3 regions of the Pseudomonas sp. AC239 genome follow, and region 2 is predicted to be linked to each of the others. Evidence: predicted binding sites of a transcription regulator. Region 2 holds the regulator's gene; each other region holds the start of a gene.

Region 1 (6,266 bases), 1.9 Mb from region 2:
GCCTGCCGCTGAAGCTGGCGATCGCCCTGCTCAAGGATGTCGACGGCAAGATCTCCATCGAATTGCCGGTCACCGGCGACTTGAACAATCCGCAGTTCAGCGTGATGCCGATCGTTTGGCAAACCCTGCGCAACCTGATCGTCAAAGCGGCCGCCGCGCCATTCAAAATGATCGGCGGGCTGGTTAGTGGCGGTGGCTCCGAAGACCTTGGCACGGTGTCCTTCGCGCCGGGTTCCAGCGACTTGAACAAAGACGCCGAAGCGGCGCTGGTAAAACTCTCGCAAGCGCTCAAGGAACGTCCGGCGCTGCGCCTGGAAATCGAAGGCACTGCCGCGAAGAGCAGCGATGGACCACTGCTGGCCGAGCAACGTCTGGAACGCGAATATCAGTACAACTACTACAAGATGCTCCAGCGCCGTGGCGATAAAGTCCCGGCCCAGGCCTCGCTGCTGCAAGTGCCCGAGAGCGAGAAAGGCGCGTTGCTCGAAGGCATCTACCGCACTCGCCTGAAAACCCAGCCACCGGCAGAATGGAAAGATCTGGGCAAGGAAGAACGCACGGCGAAAATGCGCCAGGGCGTGATCGCGTTCTGGAGCGGCAGCGATGTGCTGTTGCGCCAGTTGGGCCAGGATCGCGCCAGCACCATCAAGGATTATCTGGTCGACAAGGGCAAGCTTGAGGATGACCGGGTGTACTTCATCGATGCCAACCTTGGCGAGGCCGAAAGCGATGGCCGCGTGGTCACGCAAATGCACCTGGATGCCGAATGACCGTGCGTAACTGGCTGGCCGTGCTCGCGCTGACGTGCGCTGCTGGCCACGCGTCGGCCTCGGATACCTTGCGCTGCGGCAGCCAGTTGATCAGCCTTGGCGACCGCGCCAGCGAGGTGCTGCAAAAATGTGGCGAGCCGGTGAGCCGTGACGTGCTTGGCTACAAGCGCAGTGCCAATCGCCGCGAGGAGTTTCAGGTCGAGGAATGGACCTACGGCCCGAACAATGGCATGTACCAATATCTGCGCTTCGAAGGCAATCGCCTGCGGCAGATCAACAGCAAACGCGGTAACTGATCAACATATCGTCCCTCTGTAGGAGTGAGCCTGCTCGCGATGGCGGTCTGTCAGTCAACAATGAATCAACTGACAGACCGCCATCGCGAGCAGGCTCACTCCGACATTTGTTTTGTGTGAACCCTGAAATAGAACAGGCCCCGACACAAGTGCCGGGGCCTGTAATGGTCACATCCGTGTCACCGTTCGCATGAACTCTAAAGTTGCGGCAGACGTATTACTCGGCCCGTCTGTCGCGTCTTCTCCCGGTTCAGGCGAGAAGTCTTGCCTTACTCGGCTTTCAGGCCGTCAGCGGATACCGCTTTAACGCCTTTGATTTTCTTGGTGATGTTCACAGCGGTGGTTTTCTGAGCTTCGGTAACAGCTACGTCAGAAGACAGGGAAACTACGCCTTTGTTGGTTTCGACTTTGATGTCGGTGCCTGGAATACCTTTTTCGGTAACCAGATCGCTTTTCACTTTGGTGGTGATCCAGGTGTCGGAAGTAGCTTCTTTAGCCTTGGTAACTTCACCAGCAGCCAGAACCATTGGCGCTTGGGTAGCCTGAGCGGACTGGGCGAAAGCGCCACCAGCCATGGTCAGGGTCAGAGCGGTAGCAGCGGCAGTGATAGCGAACTTCTTCATACGAGTAACTCCTGTTTTTACTGGAAGTCTGCTGTAACGCTTGTCAGCAGGGTTACCGGAGTTATTGCGAACGCTGTGCCAACTTTTTCGTCCGCATAAAACCGTTTAAAAACAACATGTTATGAAAAACGCTAATTTTCATTTTCATGCAAAATGCATGACTCAACGCAATTTCGCATGCAAGTTGCGGTTTTTTGGAAAGTTCATAAGCTGCTGAAATTATTGGAGCTTTTGTGAAGCGATCGCAGATACAAAAATACCCCGCAATGCGGGGCATTCTGGTTATTCACCTTTGTGATTACGTACCGCTGGCCGTGCAACCGCGCGGAGAATAATCAGCGTTGACCGTCGTCGCACACGTCCAAACACCGGAGGTATTCCCCGTAGCCGCCCCGGAACGAGAAAGCGTAATGGTTTTACCTAACACCGGACCTGGTGCATTGAGCAGGGTGCAGGTAAGCGTTCCTTCGCCAGTCGCGGCTGTACCGGTAACTGCCAACGTACAGTTGGAAGTAGTAGTCGCACCATTAGCAACGTTGGCCAGAGTTGGAGCTGTGCCTTGATTGATCGTGTCCTCGAACGGCACTTTCAATGCACTAATCTCCGCCAGCCCCGCCGTCACCTTCGACCGCGCTTGATACTTCGAATACTGAGGCAAGGCGATAGTCGCCAGAATGCCGATGATCGCCACGACGATCAGCAGCTCGATCAATGTGAAACCTTGTTGTTTTTTCATAGACACGCTCCATGCATGAGTCGAAATCTCATGATCTGAACAAGGCTCAGCACAGCCCATGCCAACGCCTTTCAGACCCCGCCTGCTGGGCGCGCGCAATTTCCTGCGCCGTTTCCTACAACCCGCAACCGCACTATCTGACACTTTTTGTCACCTGCACCGGCCGTGTTTGGCGCTGCGACTTGACTAGGCTATAAGTCATGAACGGCAAGTGTGCGGAATCCCCATGAATGACATCGCTCTGAGCGGTCTGGCCAAGCAATTGGTCCAGGCCGAGTTGCTAACGGAAACAAGCGCCCGGCAATCCTGGGCACAGGCCCAGCGCAATCGCGTGTCGCTGGTGAATTATCTGGTGCACAACAAACTGGTCAACAGTCGACAGATCGCCGAGATCGCTTCGGAACACTTCGGCATGGCCCTGCTCGATCTCAACTGCCTCGACAAGGAGACCCAGCCCAAGGGGCTGGTCAGCGAAAAACTGGTTCGCCAGCATTGCGCCCTGCCCCTGTGGCGGCGCGGCAACAAACTGTTCGTAGGCCTATCCGACCCGAGCAATCAGCAGGCGATCAGCGACATCCAGTTCAGCACCGGCCTGAGCACCGAAGCGATTCTGGTCGAGGACGACAAGCTCAGCGACGCCATCGACAAGTTCTTCGACAGCCACGCCTCGGGTCTGGAAGACATGGCCGATGTCGATCTCGACGGGCTCGACGTCGAGTCCATCGATGACAGCAAACAGGACGTGATCGGCGGCCTCGATGCCGACGACGCCCCGGTCGTGCGTTTCGTGCACAAGATGCTGCTCGATGCGATCAAGAGCGGCTCCTCCGACCTGCATTTCGAACCCTACGAAAAAAACTATCGGGTGCGCATGCGCACCGACGGCATGCTGCGCGAGGTGGCCAAGCCGCCGATCCAGTTGGCCGGGCGCATTGCCGCTCGCCTGAAGGTGATGGCTAGTCTGGATATTTCCGAACGGCGCAAACCGCAGGACGGGCGGATCAAGATGCGCCTGTCGAAAAGCAAATCCATCGATTTCCGCGTCAACACCCTGCCGACCCTGTGGGGCGAAAAAGTGGTGATCCGGATTCTCGACCCGTCCAGTGCGCAAATGGGCATCGACGCCTTGGGTTACGAGGTAGAACAAAAGGCCTTGTACCTCGCCGCGCTGAAACAGCCGCAAGGAATGATTCTGGTCACCGGCCCCACCGGCTCCGGTAAAACCGTGTCGCTGTACACCGGGCTGAACATTCTCAACACCGTCGACATCAACATTTCCACCGCCGAAGATCCGGTGGAAATCAACATGGAAGGCATCAACCAGGTCAACGTCAATCCCCGCCAGGGGCTGGACTTTGCCCAGGCGCTGCGTTCGTTTCTGCGTCAGGACCCGGACGTGATCATGGTCGGTGAGATCCGCGACCTGGAAACCGCCGAGATCGCGATCAAGGCTGCGCAGACCGGCCACCTGGTGCTGTCGACCCTGCATACCAACAGCGCGGCGGAAACCCTCACGCGCCTGCACAACATGGGCATTCCCGGTTTCAACATTGCCACCTCGGTCAGCCTGATCATCGCCCAGCGCCTGGCGCGCAAATTGTGCGCACACTGCAAGCGGCCGCTGGAGATCCCGCACGAAACCTTGCTCAAGGAAGGCTTTTCCGAGGAACGCATCGGTCATTTCACGATCTACGAGCCGGTCGGTTGCGATCATTGCAATGGCGGTTACAAAGGACGCGTGGGGATTTATGAAGTGGTGAAGAACACACCGGACCTGCAACGGCTGATCATGGCCGAAGGCAATTCGCTGGAAATCGACATCCAGATGCGTCGCGACGGCTTCGCCGATCTGCGCACTTCCGGGCTGCACAAGGCCATGCAAGGCATCACCAGCCTTGAGGAAATCAACCGGGTCACCAAGGATTGAACATGGCGGTCAAGGCAGCGAAAGTCAGCGTTTACGCCTGGGAAGGCACGGACCGCAAAGGCAGCAAGGTCACGGGCGAGTTGAGCGGGCAGAACCCCGCACTGATCAAGGCGCAGCTGCGCAAACAAGGGATCAACCCGGGCAAGGTGCGCAAGAAATCCGCTTCCCTGCTGAGCTTGGGCAAACGTATCAAACCGCAGGACATCGCCCTGTTCACCCGGCAGATGGCAACGATGATGAAGGCCGGTGTACCGCTGTTGCAGTCCTTCGACATCATCGGCGAAGGCTTCGAAAACCCGGCCATGCGCAAACTGGTCGATGAGGTCAAACAGGAAGTTGCCGCCGGTAACAGCTTCGCCACCGCCCTGCGCAAGAAACCGCAATACTTCGACGAGTTGTACTGCAATCTGGTCGACGCCGGCGAACAGTCCGGCGCCCTCGACACCTTGCTCGAACGGGTCGCGACTTATAAGGAAAAAAGCGAAGCGCTCAAGGCCAAGATCAAAAAAGCCATGACTTACCCCACCGCCGTGGTGCTGGTGGCGGCGGTGGTGACCGGCATTCTGCTGGTCAAAGTGGTGCCGCAGTTCCAGTCGGTGTTTTCCGGCTTCGGCGCCGAGTTACCGGGCTTCACCCTGATGATCATCAGCCTGTCGGAGTTCATGCAGCAGTGGTGGTGGGCGATTCTTTTTGCCCTGGTGGCAGCCTTTTTCGGCCTTCGCCACGCATTGAAAACTTCACAAGCGCTGCGCGACCGGCGCGATGCCTGGCTGCTGAAGCTGCCGCTGGTGGGGACCTTGATGTACAAGTCCGCCGTCGCACGTTTTGCCCGCACCCTGTCGACCACTTTCGCCGCCGGAGTGCCGTTGGTGGAGGCGCTGGATTCGGTCGCCGGTGCCACCGGCAACGTGGTGTTCAAGCGCGCGGTGCTGCGCGTGCGGCAAGACGTCTCGACCGGCATGCAGCTGAATTTTTCGATGCGCAGCACCGGTGTGTTTCCGAACATGGCGGTGCAGATGACCGCCATCGGCGAGGAATCGGGCGCGCTGGATGACATGCTCGACAAGGTCGCCGGTTTTTATGAGGCGGAAGTCGATAACATGGTCGACAACCTCACCAGCCTGATGGAGCCGTTCATCATGGTGGTGCTGGGGGTCATCGTCGGTGGACTGGTGGTGGCCATGTACCTGCCGATCTTCCAACTCGGCTCAGCGATCTGACATGCCTATAGAAGAACTGTTTGCCGTGTATCCGCTGGTCTTTGTGGTCAGCGCGCTGCTGCTCGGGCTGGTGGTCGGCAGCTTCCTCAATGTTGTGGTCTGGCGCCTGCCGAAAATGCTCGAGCGCGACTGGCGCCAGCAAGCCCATGATGTGCTCGGCCTGCCCACTGAAACGCCGGTGCCGACCTACAACCTGATGCTGCCGCACTCCGCGTGCCCCCATTGCGGACACCGGATCCGCCCGTGGGAAAACATTCCGCTGCTCAGTTATCTGTACCTGCGCGGGCGCTGCTCGGCCTGTGCGGCGCCGATCAGCAAACGTTACCCGCTGACTGAACTCGCCTGCGGCCTGCTTTCTGCGTTCATCGCCTGGCATCTGGGCTTCGGCTGGCCGGCGGGGTTGCTGATCTTGCTGACGTGGGGCTTGCTGGCGATGAGTCTGATCGACTGCGAACATCAGCTGCTGCCCGATGTACTGGTGCTGCCGCTGCTGTGGCTGGGGCTGATCGTCAACAGCTTCGGCGTGTTCGTGGCGTTGCCCGATGCGTTGTGGGGCGCGGTCGCGGGTTATCTGGCGCTGTGGTCGGTGTTCTGGCTGTTCAAACTGCTCACCGGCAAGGACGGCATTGGTCATGGCGACTTCAAACTGCTGGCCTTGCTCGGCGCGTGGGGTGGCTGGCAGATTCTGCCGTTG
Region 2 (6,266 bases):
AACCCGCGACCTGATTCAATCGGCACAACGCACCATCCGCCTCGAAGTGGAAGCCGTCCAAGGCTTGATGGCCCATATCGACGCCGATTTCGTACGCGCTTGCGAGATGATTCTGGCCAGCAAGGGCCGTGTGGTCGTGGTCGGCATGGGCAAATCCGGGCACATCGGCAACAAGATCGCCGCCACCCTGGCCAGCACCGGCACTCCGGCGTTTTTCGTGCATCCGGCCGAAGCCAGCCATGGCGACATGGGCATGATTACCCGCGACGACGTGATTCTGGCCCTGTCGAACTCTGGTTCGACCAATGAAATCGTGACGCTGCTGCCGCTGATCAAGCGCTTGGGCATTCAACTGATCAGCGTCACCGGCAACCCGCAGTCGCCCTTGGCGAAGGCTGCCGAGGTCAATCTCAATGTGCATGTCGAGCACGAAGCCTGCCCGTTGAATCTGGCACCGACTTCTTCTACTACTGCAGCGCTGGTCATGGGCGATGCCCTGGCCGTGGCGCTGCTGGAAGCTCGTGGTTTCACTGCTGAAGATTTCGCGTTCTCGCATCCGGGCGGCGCCCTTGGCCGTCGCCTGCTGCTGAAAGTGGAAAACGTCATGCACGCCGGGCAAGAGCTGCCGCAGGTACAACGCGGCACCCTGCTCAAGGACGCACTGATGGAAATGACCCGCAAAGGCCTGGGCATGACCGCTATCCTTGAAGCCGACGGCAAGCTCGCCGGGATCTTCACTGACGGTGATTTGCGCCGCACCCTGGATCGCGCCATCGACATCCGCAGCGCCACCATCGACCAGGTGATGACCGCCCACGGCAAGACCGCCCGGCCCGACATGCTCGCCGCCGAAGCCCTGAAAATCATGGAAGACCATCGAATCAACGCCCTGGTAGTCGTCGACGAGGAGGATCGCCCGATCGGCGCCTTCAACCTCTCCGATCTGCTGCGCGCAGGAGTCATGTAATGAGCAACGATCTGCTGCAACGCGGCAAAGCGATCAAACTGGCAGTTTTCGATGTCGACGGTGTGCTCACCGACGGCCGCCTGTACTTTCTTGAAGACGGCAGCGAGTTCAAGACCTTCAACACCCTCGACGGCCAGGGCATCAAGATGCTAATGAATGCCGGCGTACAAACCGCGATCATCAGTGGTCGCAAGACTCCAGTGGTCGAGCGTCGCGCGAAAAACCTCGGCATCCCGCACCTGTTTCAGGGGCGTGAAGACAAACTGGTGGTGCTCGACGGCCTGCTCGCACAACTGGGCCTAAGCTATGAAGAAGTCGCCTACCTCGGTGACGATCTGCCAGACTTGCCGGTGATCCGCCGTGTAGGGCTGGGCATGGCGGTGGCCAACGCTGCCGATTTCGTCCGCGAACACGCCCACGGCGTTACCCGCGCCCGTGGCGGCGAAGGTGCCGCCCGCGAATTCTGCGAATTGATCCTGCGCGCCCAGGGCCGCCTCGAAGCGGCCAACGCCGCGTACCTGTGAGCCTGACCATGTTTAGCAAAAAGTTTCGCAACTTCCTGCTGTTCGGCTGCATCGCGGCGATTTTCGCTGCGGTCGGCTATTGGAACATCAGCCCTGAACGCTTCCTCGACAAGCCACCGGTTTCGGCTGCCGAGAATCCGATCGACTGGTACGCGACCAACACGCACACCATTCAGTATCTGCCCGACGGCAAGGTGCAGTACGAAATGACCTCCGACAAGGCCGAGCACGTCAAGGCGACCGATGTCACCCTGGTGACCAAGCCTGACTTGAACATGTATCGCGGCACCGACTTCCCCTGGCACGTGACCAGCGAACGCGGCGAAGTGAACTCGGGCGGTACCGAAGTGGAATTGATCGATTCGGTCCGCGTGCAGCGCACCGATGAGAAAAAGCGCGGCACCCTGATCACCAGCACGCGCATGACCGTGTTCCCGCAGCAGGAATATGCGCAGACTGCGCAACCCGTTAGAATCGAGGGCGCTGGTGGCGTATCGACTGGCGTCGGAATGAAAGCGTACCTGAAGGACAGCAGGATACACCTGCAATCGAACGTAAGAGGACAGTATGAGGCTCGTTAAAACCCTCCCTATTTTGCTCAGTCTGGGCGCAGCACTGGGAAGCGCGAGCGCCTGGTCCCTGCCGAACGATCAGCAGCAGCCTATCCGCATTCAGGCCGACGACGCCCAACTGGACGACAAGAATGGCATCGCCACCTATAAAGGTGACGTGATCATTACCCAGGGTTCGATGATCGTTAAAGGCAACACCGTGACCATGACGCGCGCGCCCAATGGCGACATCGACGTGGTGACCTCGGTGGGCAACCTGGCTTACTTCGAGCAGCTGCAGACCCAGGGCGACGCCAATCCGGTCAAGGGCTACGGCGTGACGATTCAATACCACGCCCAGCAGAACCGGGTGGTGCTGATCGACAAGGCCAAGGTTATCGACAAGGATAACAACGTCACCCAAGGCGAAAAAATCGTCTACGACACCGTGAAGAAACTGGCCAGCGCCGGTCGCGCCACGGGCAGCAAGGTCACCGAATCGCGTCCGCGCATCGACATGGTGATCCAGCCGAAGAAGAAAACCGAAGAGAAATCCCAGTAATGGCAACTCTGAAAGCTCAGCACCTGGCCAAGGCCTATAAAAGCCGCCAGGTCGTGCGTGACGTCAGCCTGTCGATCGACAGCGGGCAGATCGTCGGCTTGCTCGGCCCGAACGGCGCCGGCAAGACCACGTGCTTCTACATGATCGTCGGCCTGGTGCAGGCGGATCAGGGCCGTGTGCTGATCGATGACCTGGACGTCAGCCACCAGCCAATGCACGGCCGCGCCAAGGCCGGTATCGGCTATTTGCCGCAAGAAGCGTCGATCTTCCGCAAACTGTCGGTTGCCGACAACATCATGGCGATTCTTGAGACGCGTCCGGAGCTGGACAAGGCCGGTCGTCGCAAGGAGCTGGAAAGCCTGCTGCAGGAATTCCACATCAGCCACATCCGCGACAACCTTGGCATGAGCCTTTCCGGTGGTGAGCGTCGCCGGGTGGAAATCGCTCGTGCGTTGGCGACTGCGCCGAAATTCATCCTGCTCGACGAACCGTTCGCCGGTGTCGACCCGATCTCGGTGGGCGACATCAAGCAGATCATTCACCACCTCAAGGCCAAGGGCATCGGTGTGCTGATCACCGACCACAACGTCCGCGAGACACTGGATATCTGCGAAACCGCTTACATCGTCAACGACGGTCAATTGATCGCTGAAGGCGATGCCGAGACCATCCTGGCCAACGATCTGGTCAAGGAAGTGTATCTGGGTCACGAGTTCCGCCTGTAAGCGCGACAGCGCTGTATCGATTCAAGGCGCATTTATCCGCTTTAATTGTTACAGCGCTCTAGGCAAACACTTCAGTTTCAGGCATATAATTTGCTTAAGTTTGGCGCTTCGGCGCCCTGTAGTGGATGGCGCAAAGCGCCGGCGAATAAGGTGTTAAGCCCCTGCCATGAAACCATCGCTAGTCTTGAGAATGGGCCAGCAGCTGACGATGACGCCGCAGCTGCAACAGGCCATCCGTCTGCTCCAATTGTCGACCCTGGACCTGCAACAGGAGATCCAGGAGGCTCTGGAATCCAATCCGATGCTCGAGCGCCAGGAAGAAGGCGACGACTTCGACAACGCCGATCCTCTGGCCGACAACGCCGAACAGAAGCCCGCCGAGATTCAGGAACCCTCCTATCAGGAAACCGCCCCAACGGTGGACAACCTCGAGGATGGCGAGTGGAACGAGCGCATCCCCAACGAATTGCCGGTGGATACCGCCTGGGAAGACGTCTACCAGACCAGCGCCAGCAGCCTGCCCAGCAGCGATGACGACGAATGGGATTTCACCACCCGCACGTCCGCCGGGGAGAGTCTGCAGAGCCATCTGCTCTGGCAACTGAACCTGGCACCGATGTCCGACACCGATCGCCTGATCGCCGTGACCCTGATCGACTGCATCAACAATCAGGGCTACCTGGACGAAACGCTCGAAGAGATTCTCGAAGCATTCGATCCGGAACTGGACATCGAGCTCGATGAAATCGAAGCCGTCCTGCATCGCATCCAGCAATTCGAACCCGCCGGGATCGGCGCACGCAACCTCGGCGAATGCCTGCTTCTGCAACTGCGCCAACTGCCAGCCAAGACGCCGTGGCTGAGCGAAGCCAAGCGTCTGGTTACCGATTACATCGACTTGCTCGGCAGCCGCGATTACAGCCAGTTGATGCGCCGCATGAAGCTCAAGGAAGACGAGTTGCGCCAGGTCATCGAGCTGGTGCAGAGCCTCAATCCGCGTCCGGGCTCACAGATCGAATCGACCGAAGCCGAATACGTTATTCCCGATGTGATCGTGCGCAAGGACAACGAGCGCTGGCTGGTCGAGCTGAACCAGGAATCGGTGCCACGTCTGCGCGTCAACGCCCAGTACGCCGGGTTTGTGAAGCGTGCCGACACCAGCGCCGACAACACTTTCATGCGCAATCAGTTGCAGGAAGCCCGCTGGTTCATCAAGAGCCTGCAAAGCCGTAACGAAACCCTGATGAAAGTGGCCACGCAGATCGTCGAACATCAGCGCGGCTTCCTCGAATACGGCGACGAAGCGATGAAGCCGCTGGTATTGCATGACATCGCCGAAGCGGTCGGCATGCACGAATCAACGATTTCCCGGGTAACCACGCAAAAATTCATGCATACCCCGCGCGGTATTTATGAGCTGAAATACTTTTTCTCCAGCCACGTCAGCACCTCCGAAGGCGGCGAATGCTCGTCCACAGCGATCCGCGCGATCATCAAGAAACTGGTCGCCGCGGAAAATCAGAAAAAGCCGTTGAGTGACAGCAAGATCGCTGGTTTACTGGAGGCACAAGGCATTCAGGTGGCTCGCCGCACCGTCGCCAAGTACCGCGAATCCCTCGGAATCGCGCCTTCGAGCGAACGCAAGCGGTTGATGTAAGCCACGTTACAGCGTTCCAGTGGCAGGCTTTTCGGCCTGCCGCTTTATGCACTGGCAACGAAGGAGAAGCTGTATGCAAGTCAACATCAGTGGACACCAACTGGAAGTGACCCAACCTCTGCGTTCCTACATCGAGGAAAAACTCCAACGACTGGAGCGACATTTCGACAAGATCACCAACGTGCAAGTCACGATGTGCGTCGAAAAGCTGAAGCAGAAGATCGAAGCCACCTTGCATATCCCCGGCAGCGAAGTGGTCGCCAACGCAGAAGATACTGACATGTACGCTGCGATCGACTCACTCACCGACAAGCTGGATCGCCAACTCAAAAAGCATAAGGAAAAGACCCAGAGCCTCCTCCAGGGCGCAACCGGTCGTTAACACCCCTATCCCATGATCCGACTTGAAACCATCCTGACCCCCGGCCGTTCCCAAGTGAACGCGCCGGGCGGCAGCAAGAAAAAAGCCCTCGAACAGATTGCCAACCTGATCCACCGCGAAGTGCCGGATCTGGCGATGCAGGATGTCTTCGAGGCGCTGATCGCCCGTGAAAAACTCGGTTCCACCGGTTTCGGCAACGGCATCGCCATTCCCCATTGCCGCCTCAAGGGCTGCACGGCGCCAGTCAGCGCCCTGCTGCACCTGGAAGCCCCGATCGATTTCGACGCCATCGACGGCGCCCCGGTCGACCTGCTCTTCGTGCTGCTGGTCCCGGAGGCCGCGACTGATGCGCATCTGGAGTTGCTGCGCCAGATCGCCAGCATGCTCGACCGCAAGGAAGTGCGCGAAAAACTGCGCAGCGCCGCGAGCAACGAAGCCTTGTACCAGGTTGTGCTGGACGAGCAGAACGGGCACTAATCATGCGCTTGATCATCGTCAGTGGCCGTTCGGGCTCGGGCAAAAGTACCGCCCTGAATGTCCTTGAGGACAACGGCTACTACTGCATCGACAATCTGCCGGCCGGTTTGCTGCCGGAACTGGCCGAGCGGGCGCTGATTCACACGGAACTGGCGCAGCCGCTGGTCGCCGTGTCGATCGATGCGCGCAACCTGCCCAGCCATCTGTCACGCTTCCCTGAGTTGCTCGAAGACGTGCGTGCCAAGCATATCAAGTGCGATGTGCTGTACCTGGACGCCGATGAAGAAACCCTGCTCAAGCGTTTTTCCGAGACCCGTCGTCGTCACCCGCTGAGCAACGCCAATCGCTCGCTGGCCGAGGCGATTCACGATGAAACCGCCCTGCTCGGCCCGATCGCCGATCTGGCTGACCTGAAAATCAA
Region 3 (6,266 bases), 760 kb from region 2:
GCGCCTGACTTGAGTCTGGATATTCCCGAAGACACCCTAGCGGCTGTCGACTCTGACGAGCCGCGCGCGGACGCCAGCGATGCGCCTTGAACGCACCAGTTTCGCCAAGCGCCTGAGCACCTACGCCGAGGCCACCGAGATTGCCGGCGCGCCGATCCTTGAAGGTCGGCTGCTGCGCATGGTCGGCCTGACCCTCGAAGCCGAAGGCCTGCGCGCCGCCATGGGCACCCGCTGCATGGTGATCAATGACGACAGCTATCACCCGTCCCAGGTGGAAGCGGAAGTCATGGGTTTTTCCGGCAGCAAAGTCTTTCTGATGCCGGTCGGCAGCGTCGCTGGGATTGCCCCGGGCGCCCGCGTGGTGCCGCTGGCTGATACCGGTCGCCTGCCGATGGGCATGAGCATGCTTGGTCGTGTTCTCGACGGCGCCGGCCGCGCGCTGGACGGCAAGGGTGGCATGAAGGCCGAAGACTGGGTGCCGATGGACGGCCCGACGATCAACCCGCTCAACCGTGACCCGATCAGCGTGCCGCTGGACGTCGGCATCCGTTGCATCAACGGTTTGCTGACCGTCGGCCGTGGCCAGCGTCTGGGGCTGTTCGCCGGTACCGGTGTCGGTAAATCGGTGCTGTTGGGCATGATGACCCGCTTCACCGAAGCCGACATCATCGTCGTCGGCCTGATCGGTGAGCGTGGTCGCGAAGTTAAGGAATTCATCGAGCACATCCTCGGTGAAGAAGGCCTGAAGCGCTCGGTAGTGGTTGCCTCGCCGGCGGACGATGCGCCGCTGATGCGTATGCGCGCGGCGATGTATTGCACGCGCATCGCCGAATATTTCCGCGACAAGGGCAAGAACGTTCTGCTGCTGATGGACTCGCTGACCCGTTTTGCCCAGGCGCAGCGGGAAATCGCTCTGGCCATCGGCGAACCGCCGGCGACCAAGGGTTATCCGCCATCGGTGTTCGCCAAACTGCCGAAACTGGTGGAGCGCGCCGGTAACGCGGAGAAGGGCGGTGGTTCGATCACGGCGTTCTACACCGTGCTGTCCGAAGGCGATGACCAGCAGGACCCGATTGCCGACTCGGCGCGGGGCGTGCTCGACGGCCACATCGTGCTGTCGCGGCGCCTGGCCGAGGAAGGCCACTATCCGGCGATCGACATCGAAGCCTCGATCAGCCGGGTCATGCCGGCAGTAGTTTCGCCGGATCACATGCAGCGCGCGCAGTACTTCAAGCAGTTGTGGTCACGCTATCAGCAGAGCCGCGATCTGATCAGCGTCGGCGCCTACGTGGCCGGCGGCGATCGCGAGACCGATCTGGCGATTTCCCTGCAACCGCAACTGGTCAGGTATCAGCGCCAGGGCCTCAACGACAAAATCACCATGGGTGAAAGCCAGGCCTACCTGGAAACCCTGTTCGCCCCAGCGGCGGGCGTGTAACCGGCCATGGCCGTCAGCCGCGCCGCGCGCCTGGCACCCGTGGTGGACATGGCCGAAAAGGCCGAGAAAGCCGCCGTGCAGCGCCTCGCCTACTTTCAGGGCCAGGTCAAAGTTGCCGAAAGCAAACTGGCCGACCTCAATGCCTTTCGTCTGGATTACTCGCAGCAATGGATCGTCCGCGGCAGCACCGGAGTGACCGGCCAATGGCTGCTGGGGTTTCAGGGCTTTCTGGCGCAACTCGACACCGCCGTTGATCAACAACGGCAGAGCCTGGTCTGGCACCAGAACAATCTCGACAAGGCCCGTGACGAGTGGCAACAGGCCTTTGCCCGCGTCGAGGGTTTGCGCAAACTGGTGCAGCGCTATCGTGACGAAGCGCAACGCCTGGAAGACAAGCGCGAGCAGAAGCTGCTCGATGAACTGTCGCAGCGGTTGCCACGGCGTGATGCCTTCTAAACCTCACCGCCAAACCCCTGTGGGAGTGAGCCTGCTCGCGAAAGCGCCGTGTCAGTCAATCCTGTATTCAACTGACAGAATGCCTTCGCGAGCAGGCTCGCTCCCACACTTGTTCCACCGTTGCGCCTTGCCCCAACCCTATCCAGCTGCTAAACCTTGTACAGGTTCGTCAATGACAAGGAAGCCAGTCAATGTCAGTTGTTACAGAAGTTTCACCGGATGGTCACAAGCTCACGATCGCGGTCAAAGGCCGGTTCGATTTCGGTCGCCATCAGGAATTTCGCGAGTCGTATGAGCGGCTCGACAAGAAACCCGAATCCATCGTGGTCGATCTCAAAGAGGCCACTTACCTCGACAGCTCGGCGCTGGGCATGCTGCTCCTGCTACGTGATCACGCCGGTGGCGACGAGTCGGATATCCGTGTCGTCAACAGCAGTTCCGATGTGAAGAAAATCCTCGCGATTTCCAACTTCGACAAACTCTTCGACATCAGTTGACGCCCATGCAGGCGCAAGAGCCGCTGACCATTCTTATCGCCGAAGACAGCGCCGCCGACCGGCTGCTGCTGTCGACCATCGTTCGCCGTCAGGGCCATCAGGTGCTGACGGCGGCCAATGGTGCCGACGCGGTCGAAACGTTCAAGGAGCAGCAGCCCGATCTGGTGTTGATGGACGCGCTGATGCCGGTGATGGACGGCTTCGAAGCGGCGCGGCAGATCAAGGCGCTGGCGGGTGAAGCGCTGGTGCCGATCATCTTCCTCACCTCGCTGACCGAGAGTGAGGCGCTGGCCCGTTGTCTCGAGGCCGGCGGCGACGACTTTCTGGCGAAGCCATACAACCAGGTGATCCTTGCCGCCAAAATCAAGGCGATGGATCGCTTGCGTCGTCTGCAGGCGACCGTTCTGCAACAGCGCGATCTCATCGCCAGGCATCACGACTATCTGCTCAACGAACAGCGCGTAGCCAAAGCGGTGTTCGACAAGGTCGCCCATTCCGGCTGCCTGAGTGCGCCGAACATCCGATACCTGCAATCGCCTTACGCGCTGTTCAATGGTGATTTGTTGCTCGCGGCGTACACGCCGGCCGGTGACATGCACGTCATGCTCGGCGATTTCACCGGCCATGGCCTGCCGGCAGCGGTGGGGGCGATGCCGCTGGCCGAAGTGTTCTACGGCATGACCGCCAAGGGCTACGGTCTGACCGAAACCCTGCGCGAGATGAACGCCAAGCTCAAGCGCATCCTGCCGGTGGACATGTTCTGCTGCGCCACGTTGCTCTGTCTGAGTTTCCAGAGCCGTTCGGTGGAGGTGTGGAACGGCGGCATGCCCGACGGTTACCTGCACCGCATGGCCAGCGGCGAGCGTGTGCCTTTGCCGGCGCGGCATTTGCCCCTGGGGATTCTCAGCGCGCAGGCCTTCGATGACCGTACGGATGTGTATCCGATGGCCGTGGATGACCGGGTGTTTCTGCTGTCGGACGGGGTGATCGATACCTGCGACACCAATGACCAGTTGTTCGGCGTCGAACGCTTGCAGCAGGTCTTTGCTGCCAACCGTGAACCGGATCGGCTGTTCGAGGACATCGAACAGGCGCTGCGCGATTTTCGCGGACAGGCCCGTGATGACGTAAGCATGGTTGAGGTCAGCCTGCTCGTGTCAATGCAGGTCCACGGCGCGGCGCCGGTGTATTCCGACAGCGGCCAGTCGTGCCCGCTGGACTGGTCGGCGAGTTTCGAGTTTCGCGGCGCCACGCTCAGGCGCTTCAATCCGTTGCCGTTTCTTTTGCAACTGCTGCTCGAAGTACATGGCCTGCGTCCGCAAAGCGGGGCGTTGTACAGCGTGCTCGCCGAGTTGTATTCCAATGCGCTGGAGCATGGCGTGCTGGGGCTCGACTCCAGTCTCAAGCGCGATGCGACAGGGTTTGCCCAGTACTATGAAATGCGCGCGGCGCGGCTGGAAGCGCTGCAAGACGGTTTCGTGCGGGTGCATCTGCAGGTCCAGCCGCAGGGCGAGGGCGGGCGCCTGGTGATCCGCGTCGAGGACAGCGGCAAAGGTTTTGATGTGGCGCGGATCATGGAGCGGCCGCTGGATAACGTCCGCTTGTCGGGACGCGGTATCAGCCTCATCCGGCAACTGGGGCGCAACGCCAGCTGGTCGGACCAAGGTCGTAGTGCCAGCGTGGAGTTTTTCTGGGAGATTGAGGCATAATCCGCCCATTCTTGATCAAGGAGTGAGCAAGTGACAAACCCACATGTAGATCGCGAAGTCCTCGATACTTTGCGCGAGGTGATGGAGGACGGCTATACGGAATTGCTGGAGACTTTTCTGGCAGATTCGCAAAGCCGCCTGCACGAGTTGCAGGACAGCACCAGCGTCAAAGTGCTTTCCGATGTAGCGCATAGCTTCAAGGGCAGCGCCAGCAACATGGGCGCGGTTCGACTGGCCGAGTTGTGCCAGGACCTGGAGTCGAACGCCAAGGACAAAAGTCCGGAAGCGCTCGCTCAACTGGTGGCCGATATCCATTCCGAATTCGCCGAAGTACGCCCGTTGTACGAAAGCGAAAAGCACCACGCCCACATCCACTGAAGCTGCCGTCCGGCGCTTTTCGCAAGTGTCTGGCCAAACTGGCCCGGCACTTGCAGTCATCTTGCTCAACTGTACCTACGATCCCAGTGCAGCGGAGACCGTGTCATGCCTGCGACCCCCAACATTCTTCTTCAGACCGCCGCTCAGGCCAAGGCGCAAGCCGCCTCTGCCAAATCGTCGGCAATGGCCGCAGACGCCGGGGACAAGGCTTCCAGCTTCGCCAAAGTGTTTGCCGATCAAGCGCCGGCCAAGCCTGCCGTCAGCGCTGACAATTCAGTCAAACCGGCACGCGATAAGGTCGCTGATAGCAGCGCCAAAAAGGATATCGGCAAAGACCAGTCTGCCGCGCCCGAGCCAGCGGTTGCCGATAGCGGCAAAGCGTTGCCTGCCGATAAAGCGGCGGCGAGCGACGACGCGACTGCCACCGTCGATGACACCGCTGAAACCGCACAGACTCCTGTGGCCGATGCCGCGCCTGTAGACCCTGCGCTTGATCCGGCCTTGGCGCAAGTCGTCCAGCCATTGGTGGCAACGCCTGTGGTGCAGGCCCCGGTAGTCGCAACGCCAGCCCAGCCGGAAGCTGAAACGCCTGCCTTGGTCGCCTTGCCGGGCATGGTCAAAGATCCGGCGGCCACCGACAGCGATTTCGATCCTTCTGCTGATCCGCTCGATTCGCTGCCGGCCGTGCGCATGGCGATGGAGCAGGGCGGGCATATTTCTGCCGCCAGCCAGGCGCAACCGAAAGCCACGCCTGCTCAAGCTCAGGCTGACGGCGAATTGACCGCCGCGCAGAACTTCGCTGCCGGCATGGCCAGCATGCTCGATGTGCAAGCCGACAAGGACAGCACCAGTCAGGGCGGCGAAAAAGCCTTCAGCGGGTTGATCGATGATGGTCTGAAGGATTTGAAATCCGCCACCAGCGACACCCGTGTCGATGACTTCGCCAACCGTCTGGCGGCACTGACCCAGGCCGCTACGCCGAAAACCGCGAACGCGCTGCCGGTGAATCAGCCGATCGCCATGCACCAGAGCGGCTGGACCGAAGAAGTGGTCAACCGCGTCATGTACCTGTCCAGCGTCAACCTGAAGGCCGCCGACATTCAGTTGCAGCCGGCGGAGCTGGGGCGTCTGGATATCCGCGTGAACATGGTTCCCGATCAGCAGACCCAGGTCACCTTCATGAGCGCGCACCCGAGCGTGCGCGAAGCGCTCGACAGCCAGATGCATCGCCTGCGCGACATGTTCAACCAGCAGGGCATGGGCCAGGTCGACGTCAATGTCGCCGACCAGAACCGTGGCTGGCAGGGCCACCAAGGGCAGGAGCAGGCGCAGCAGGGCCAGAGTGGCCGGACCAGCGCTGCGGGTGGTCGCCTTGATTCGGTGGATGAAGAATTGGCACCGGTTACTGCCGCTGAAGTGGCGGCGCAGACCACCAGCGTCATCGGCACCAGCGCGGTCGATTATTACGCCTGACGCAACGCAATACCCAATGTGGGAGCGAGCCTGCTCGCGAATACGGTGTGACATTCAACCTATATGTTGACTGACACATTGCTTTCGCGAGCAGGCTCGCTCCCACGTTTGTTCATGGCGCCGTTCAGATGACGCGCCGACATTTCTGGCATAACACTTGCTCTTGCCTTGCCGTGCGACTGTGAAACCCCCGATTAGTGACGGATTATTGGCATGGCGAAGAGCGAAGCTGCAGCAGTAAAAGACCCCGCAACCAAAGGCAAACTCAAGCTGATCATCGTGATCGTGCTGGCGTTGCTGGTGGCCATTGGTGCA

Evidence for each region. Region 2 encodes sigma-54, which starts transcription at its own class of promoters, with help from an activator protein. Its sites were predicted from a motif close to ANTGGCATNNANNTTGCTNT; they were not measured.
Region 1: ACZ0AZ_RS04605 (pilin) is a predicted target of sigma-54. The motif match lies at 2,472-2,491, and genes of this name have one in related genera.
Region 3: ACZ0AZ_RS16790 (flagellar hook-length control protein FliK) is a predicted target of sigma-54. The motif match lies at 4,527-4,546, and genes of this name have one in related genera.

Annotation. Positions count from the first base shown of each region.
Region 1 covers NZ_OZ409864.1:1,003,338-1,009,603, forward strand. The annotation lists gene ACZ0AZ_RS04590 (DUF748 domain-containing protein) at 1-770, shown strand, start outside; gene ACZ0AZ_RS04595 (DUF2845 domain-containing protein) at 767-1,066, shown strand; gene ACZ0AZ_RS04600 (BON domain-containing protein) at 1,336-1,689, opposite strand; gene ACZ0AZ_RS04605 (pilin) at 1,988-2,425, opposite strand; gene pilB (type IV-A pilus assembly ATPase PilB) at 2,652-4,352, shown strand; gene ACZ0AZ_RS04615 (type II secretion system F family protein) at 4,355-5,572, shown strand; gene ACZ0AZ_RS04620 (prepilin peptidase) at 5,574-6,266, shown strand, end outside.
Region 2 covers NZ_OZ409864.1:2,924,625-2,930,890, reverse strand. The annotation lists gene ACZ0AZ_RS13200 (KpsF/GutQ family sugar-phosphate isomerase) at 1-967, shown strand, start outside; gene ACZ0AZ_RS13195 (KdsC family phosphatase) at 967-1,491, shown strand; gene lptC (LPS export ABC transporter periplasmic protein LptC) at 1,500-2,072, shown strand; gene lptA (lipopolysaccharide transport periplasmic protein LptA) at 2,059-2,604, shown strand; gene lptB (LPS export ABC transporter ATP-binding protein) at 2,604-3,329, shown strand; gene ACZ0AZ_RS13175 (RNA polymerase factor sigma-54) at 3,496-4,986, shown strand; gene hpf (ribosome hibernation-promoting factor, HPF/YfiA family) at 5,060-5,368, shown strand; gene ptsN (PTS IIA-like nitrogen regulatory protein PtsN) at 5,381-5,845, shown strand; gene rapZ (RNase adapter RapZ) at 5,848-6,266, shown strand, end outside.
Region 3 covers NZ_OZ409864.1:3,682,847-3,689,112, forward strand. The annotation lists gene fliH (flagellar assembly protein FliH) at 1-90, shown strand, start outside; gene fliI (flagellar protein export ATPase FliI) at 80-1,438, shown strand; gene fliJ (flagellar export protein FliJ) at 1,445-1,894, shown strand; gene ACZ0AZ_RS16775 (STAS domain-containing protein) at 2,086-2,391, shown strand; gene ACZ0AZ_RS16780 (ATP-binding SpoIIE family protein phosphatase) at 2,397-4,100, shown strand; gene ACZ0AZ_RS16785 (Hpt domain-containing protein) at 4,131-4,478, shown strand; gene ACZ0AZ_RS16790 (flagellar hook-length control protein FliK) at 4,584-5,951, shown strand; gene fliL (flagellar basal body-associated protein FliL) at 6,165-6,266, shown strand, end outside.